Regions from separate parts of the Serratia odorifera genome, predicted to be linked through region 1. Evidence: predicted binding sites of a transcription regulator. Region 1 holds the regulator's gene; the other holds the start of a gene.
The links. Region 1 encodes ArgR, which controls arginine synthesis, uptake and breakdown. Its sites were predicted from a motif close to ANTGAATAAAAATACANT; they were not measured.

Region 1 (3,421 bases):
AGGTGATGGCGATGGGATGCTGGAGCGAACAGGAGCTGGTAGGCGAAGAAGGCGTCTGGCGCGCCAATAAACTGACCGCCGATGCCAGCCGTTATGAGGTGCAGCTCAACGGCGAAACGGTGGGCGAGGTCAACTGGACGCTGGTGGGTGAACACAATATGCATAATGGCCTGATGGCCATCGCTGCGGCGCGTCACGTTGGTGTGCTGCCGGCAGACGCCTGCCGCGCGTTGAATGATTTTATCAACGCGCGTCGCCGTCTGGAACTGCGCGGCGAAGCCAATGGCGTCACGGTGTATGACGATTTCGCCCATCACCCGACGGCGATCCTGGCAACGCTGGCGGCGTTGCGCGGCAAGGTCGGCGGTACCGCACGCATCCTGGCGGTGCTGGAACCGCGCTCCAACACCATGAAAATGGGTATCAACAAGAACGAACTGGCGCCGTCGCTGGGGCGGGCCGACGAAGTGTTCCTGTTCCAGCCACACCATATTCCCTGGCAGGTGGCGGAAGTGGCCGAAGCCTGTGTACAGCCGGCCCATTGGAGCGCCGATGTGGATACGCTGGTAGAGATGGTGGTGAAAACGGCACAGCCGGGCGACCATATTCTGGTGATGAGCAACGGAGGTTTCGGCGGTATTCACGACAAGCTGTTGACGGCACTGGCCAACAAGCCGGCCGCACCGCAAGGTTACTGACAGACAATCGGGGGGCGCCGTCACCCCGACGATCGTAATGACAGGGCCGCTTGCGGCCCTTTTTTACACCCATAAAAAAGCCCCCGCGAGCGGGGGCAATGGGGTTCGTCGGATAGGACGACGAGGGGTTTCTTCAAAGAATTCGCGTTGACGTCAAACTCGGCAGTGGCAGTGACGAGGGTAATCAGTTCGGTAACGCGTTCTCTGAATTGTTATTTGTAAATTTCGGCCGTCGCGTGCCAGTTGCCATTTTCGTAGGCTTCGATAACGCGATAGGCTTTGGCGCCTTGCTTGTCGGCTTTGTCAGACAGCGCCTGACGAATGTCGGAAGGGGAGCCGGTCACACCGCTGGCAGTAATGGTACCGATGGTCTGCATGTTGCTGGCTTGTGCATTGTCCACCAGCGTAGCGGCGCTGGCACCGAAACTGACGGCTGAGAGCAGGCTGACCGCAGCGAGAGTGATTTTCATGTTCATGTTGGTGGTCCTTGAGGTATCCATCCCGGCCAGGAAGGGCTTGCTAGCGTTTTTTATTCTTGAAGGCCGTGACAGGTACTGCTGTTTTCCAGAGATTTATTGCCCGTTGTCGGGTAATGCCGGTACTGCTGACTTACTTATAGATTTCTGCGGTGGCGTGGTAGTTGCCTTCGTTACGCGCTTCAATCACACGGTAAGCGGTCGCGCCTTGGGCATCCGCTTTGGCAGACAGCGCTGCGCGAATATCAGACGGTGCGCCGGCAACGCCGCTAACGGTAATGGTGCCTGCGGATTGCAGTTTGGTTGCCTGATCTGCGCTAACGGATTGTGCTGCAAATGCACCGAAAGAAAGCATGGATAGAACGCCTAACGTCATTACTGTAGTTTTAACTTTCATGATTTTGCCTCTTAGAATTCTTTTGTCAGTTCGCATGAACTGTGATTTACGTCACGGAAATGAGTATACATCTAGTAACGCGAAAAATTAATAGTTAGCTAACAGTTTCTTGTGAAACTTACGCATAATATTGATTATTTTTTATATCCAAATGGAATAAAAAGCGCTCATAAAACACACTTTTATTGTTAATTAGATGTAATTTCAACAAGCTAAGTGCTTTTGACCAAAAGTGCGGAAATTAATAGCAGGTATCACTAGTTACGGATAAATGTCATGGAAATGTGTCGCAGGTGGGGTGTTGTGCGGCGTTATACGTGGTAGTCGAGAGGGGGAATGTGCCGGCAACGTAAAGCGGTGGTTAAGCAAAAGCTAACAAAACGCGGCGGAGAGCCGCATTTTATTAGCCATGGCGATCACAGTTCCTGCTCGAACAGCGTCAGGATAGCTTCATACAGTTGACGCGCGCTGAAGGTGTTGGCCGGGGTAACAAAAATGGTGTCATCACCAGCAATGGTGCCCAGTATGCCTTCGGATTTGCCCAACGAGTCGAGTAAACGGGCAATTAACTGTGCTGCACCCGGGCTGGTATGGATAACGACCACCGCATCATTGTGGTCGACGTCCAGTACCAGATTCTTCAGCGGACTGGAGGTGGTCGGCACGCCCAGTTCGGCTGGCAGGCAGTAAACCATTTCCATTTTGGCATTGCGTGTACGCACCGCGCCGAACTTGGTCAGCATGCGCGACACTTTGGATTGGTTAATGTTTTCGAAGCCTTCTTCCTGCAGCGCCAAAACGATCTCGCCTTGCGAGCTGAATTTTTCTTCTTTCAATAACGCTTTAAACGCCTTGATCAGATCTTCCTGCTTTGCGGGATTACGCATTTTGCACCGGTGAATGTTAACAATAGAGTTCATTATTATGCATATAAATGAATTTTTATGCAATAAGGCAGTGTCCGGAAAAATCAAAATAGCCCGGACAATAAGGAAAGGGCGGCATTTTAACAAAATCCGTATCTCATGAATATGCCCATTTCACCCAGGGGGGAAAGCTGCCTCCCCGGTAAAGAAAATGTTATTAAAATGATGTTGTTCTGATGTTGTGTAAGGGTGTAATGTAACGGCCGGTTAACTTGCTCGTGAATAACCTCGCACTATTTTCGATTAGTGTGCGCTATGCCCTTAATGCGTAAGCTATTTAATCTAAAATGTCCGCGATCGAGGCCATTTTGTTGCGCCAGCTCTCAATCCAACTGTTAAGAGATTGTTTTAAAAGGTGTAATAATCTAAGGTCCGTACCCAGAAATTCACGGCGCTTTTATATTTAAGATAATAAAGGAGTATAGGATGAAAGTTGCAGTTCTCGGTGCTGCTGGCGGTATCGGCCAGGCCCTCGCCCTTCTACTCAAAACCCAGCTTCCTTCAGGTTCTGAACTCTCCCTCTACGACATTGCCCCAGTAACCCCAGGCGTTGCCGTCGATTTAAGCCACATCCCAACCGCAGTGAACATCAAAGGCTTTGCCGGCGAAGACGCAAAACCTGCCTTGCAGGGTGCGGATGTAGTACTGATTTCCGCTGGTGTGGCGCGTAAACCAGGGATGGATCGCTCCGATCTGTTCAACGTCAACGCCGGCATCGTGCGTAACCTGATCCAGCAAGTGGCGGAAACCTGCCCGAAAGCCTGCATCGGCATCATCACCAACCCGGTGAACACCACGGTTGCCATCGCGGCCGAAGTGTTGAAAAAAGCCGGTGTGTATGACAAGAACAAACTGTTTGGCGTCACCTCGCTGGATATCATTCGTTCCAACACCTTCGTGGCCGAGTTGAAAGGCAAAAAGCCG
Region 2 (3,421 bases), on a different contig from region 1:
ACCGGTGATGATTGGCCGTAACGACAGTGCGTTGGGGCTGTTTAACGGTGATATCGGCATTGCGCTGCCGGGGGAAAACGGCGAACTGCGTGTGCATTTCCAATTGCCGGACGGCAATATCAAATCGGTACAACCCAGTCGTTTGCCGGCTCATGAAACCGCCTTTGCCATGACGGTGCACAAGTCTCAGGGTTCAGAGTTTGACCATACGGTGCTGGTACTGCCCAACCACTTTCTGCCGGTGTTGACGCGTGAACTGGTGTATACCGCCATTACCCGCGCGCGTCGGCAGCTGTCGCTGTATGCAAGTGAAAAGGTGCTCAACAGCGCCATCCGCACGCCAACCCAGCGGCGCAGCGGGCTGGCGGAGCGGTTGGTGATGGTAGCTCAGCCCAGTGAGACACCGCTGGGCTAAGGTCGGTGGTGGGCTATAGGTCGGCCAGTAGGATCTTCGAACGGCGCTGGTAGTTATACAGCGCCTGTTTCTGCATTGGCAGCACCTCGACGTCCGCCGGAGTGAAACCCCGCTCCTGGAACCAGTGAATGCTGCGCGTGGTCAGTACGAACAGTTTTTTCAGCCCCATCTGGCGCGCCTGCGTTTCCACTCTTTGCAGCAGCATTTCGCCGCGCGATGAACTGCGGTAGTCCGGATGCACAGCCACGCAGGCCATTTCACCGATTTTCTCATCCGGGAATGGGTATAGCGCGGCACAGGCGATGGTCAGGTTATCGCGTTCGATGATGGTGAACTTGTCGATTTCCATTTCCAGTTGCTCACGCGAGCGGCGCACCAGAATGCCTTGCTGTTCCAGCGGGCGAATCAGCTCGAGAATACCGCCAATATCGTTGATGGTGGCGCGCCGCACCTGTTCGGCGCTTTCCATCACGATCTGTGTACCGATACCATCACGTGAGAACAGCTCTTGCACTAACGCGCCGTCTTCCTGATAGCTGATCAGGTGGCTGCGCCGTACGCCGCTGCGGCAGGCTTTCACCGCGCCGCGCAGGAAACGTACGGTGCCCGAATGGTAATCACCGCTCTGTTCCAGCTCCTCAATACGCTTTTGTGCGTCATTGGGGAACAGTTCGGAAATGATATTGCCTTCCTCGTCGTTAACCCCTTGGGACGAGCAGAAGCCAATCATTTTTTCCGCCTTGAGCTTGATCGCCAACTGGGTGGCAACCTCTTCCGACGTTAGATTAAAGCTTTCACCGGTAACGGAAACGGCAACCGGGCCGATCAGCACGATGGCGTTGCTGTCGAGCTGGCGATGGATCGCCTCTTCGTCAATGCGGCGAATGCGGCCGCTGTGGCAATAATCCACGCCGTCATCGATGCCAAGCGGTTGGGCAATGATAAAGTTACCGCTGACCACGTTGATATGTGCGCCTTGCAGCGGCGTGTTGTTCAGACTCATCGACAGCCGGGCAGTGATGTCCAGTTGCAACAAACCGGCGGCCTGTTTGACCAGCTCCAGCGTCGGCGCATCGGTGACGCGAGTATGCTTATGATAAATTGGCTCCAGGTTATGCAACGCCAGGTTGCCGTCAATCTGCGGCCGCGCGCCGTAGACCACCACCAGCCGGATGCCCAGACTATGCAATAGGCCGATATCGTTGACGATGTTGGAGAAATTCTCATGCTCAATGGCTTCTCCCCCCAGCATGACCACAAAAGTCTTGCCGCGGTGAGCATTGATATAAGGGACTGAGTGACGGAATCCTTGAACCAGCTCTGTACTACGTTCCTTCACGGTCAAACCTCTTTTTGCATATTTATACGGTATTTTTGTATTTTTATTCTTTTTTTGCGCTGATGGCAAGTGGGAATTTATTGGTTTTTTGGCGCTAACACCGCTAAATCGTTAATAAATTGACAAAACATAAAAGGATTTTCTGGTGACAGCGCTGGATGGATTCGTTAAAGTTTTTGCCATTCTCACTTTATGGTGCTTTTTTAAGCTGATTTTTTTGCTGGAGCCGCATGTCAAACGCTAATCACAATCTGGGTCGCCGTCGTCTGTTGCAGGGGGTTGCCGCAACCTGGTTGCTGAGCGTGAGCCGCGTCGGTTTTGCCGCCTCGTCGCACGTGATTGCGGTGCGCGTCTGGCCTTCCTCTACCTATACCCGCGTGACGCTCGAATCCAACGAGGAACTGAAGTACAAGCAGTTTGCCTTGACCAACCCCGATCGTATCGTGGTGGATATCGAAGGCGTGCATCTCAATAGTATCCTCAAGGGCATCGCCGGCCAGGTACAGACTGCCGATCCTTATCTGAAACAGGCACGCGTCGGCCAGTTTGACAAGAATACCGTGCGCCTGGTGCTGGAATTAAAGCGAAGCGTCAGCCCGCACATGTTTACCCTGTCGCCGGTGGCGGAATACCGTAACCGACTGGTGCTGGACTTGTATCCGTCCAAATCGTCGTCCGGCGAAGAGTATGATCCGCTATTGGCATTGCTGGAAGATTACAATAAAGGGGATTTGGAACGGACGTTGCCGGCACCAACTCAGGCGCCGCAGGCCGGCAAGGCCGGGCGCGATCGGCCAATTGTCATTATGCTCGATCCGGGCCACGGCGGTGAGGATCCCGGCGCTATCGGCAAATACAAAACGCGCGAGAAAGACATCGTGCTGCAAATTGCCCGCCGTTTAAGCACCATGATCAAGCGTGAACCCAACATGAAAGTGTTTATGACGCGTAATGAAGACGTGTTTATCCCGCTGAAGGTGAGGGTGGCCAAAGCACGCAAGCAACGCGCCGATCTGTTCGTTTCCATTCATGCCGATGCGTTTACCAGCCGGGCCGCCCGCGGCTCCTCGGTGTTTGCGTTGTCGACCAAAGGGGCGACCAGCGCCGCAGCGAAGTTTCTGGCGCAGACGCAGAACGAATCAGATCAAATTGGCGGCGTCAGCAAAAGCGGCGACCGCTATCTCGACCACACCATGTTCGATTTGCTGCAAACCGCGACCATTAACGACAGCCTGAAGTTTGGCAAAGAAGTGCTGAACCGCATGGGGAAAATCAACCGGCTGCACAAGAACCGAGTCGATCAGGCCGGTTTTGCGGTATTAAAGGCGCCGGACATCCCGTCGATTCTGGTCGAGACGGCTTTTATCAGCAACGTTGAAGAAGAACGCAAGTTGCGAACCAGCCGTTTTCAACAGCAGGTGGCCGAGTCGATTCTGGCGGGTATCAAGGCTTACTTTGCCAACGGTGGTGCGCTGGCCAGGCGTTGAGTGCGCGCGCCGGGCTGCGTGGTCCGGCGTGATTAACGCCTGGGGAGGGGAATTCCAGACATAAAAAAACACCCGTTAAGGTGCTTGATTATGGTCATCAAATTGGTTGCGGGGGCCGGATTTGAACCGACGACCTTCGGGTTATGAGCCCGACGAGCTACCAGGCTGCTCCACCCCGCG

Region 2: argA (amino-acid N-acetyltransferase) is a predicted target of ArgR. The motif match lies at 1,789-1,806, and genes of this name have one in related genera.

What each region holds. Positions count from the first base shown of each region.
Region 1 is NZ_JBGMUT010000009.1:43,774-47,194, forward strand. Features, by position in the region: gene mpl (UDP-N-acetylmuramate:L-alanyl-gamma-D-glutamyl-meso-diaminopimelate ligase) at 1-698, shown strand, start outside; gene yhcN (peroxide/acid stress response protein YhcN) at 911-1,174, opposite strand; gene yhcN (peroxide/acid stress response protein YhcN) at 1,308-1,571, opposite strand; gene argR (transcriptional regulator ArgR) at 1,988-2,458, opposite strand; gene mdh (malate dehydrogenase) at 2,924-3,421, shown strand, end outside.
Region 2 is NZ_JBGMUT010000013.1:79,641-83,061, forward strand. Features, by position in the region: gene recD (exodeoxyribonuclease V subunit alpha) at 1-415, shown strand, start outside; gene argA (amino-acid N-acetyltransferase) at 429-1,754, opposite strand; gene amiC (N-acetylmuramoyl-L-alanine amidase AmiC) at 1,985-3,241, shown strand; tRNA gene ACCC84_RS21230 (tRNA-Met) at 3,345-3,421, opposite strand.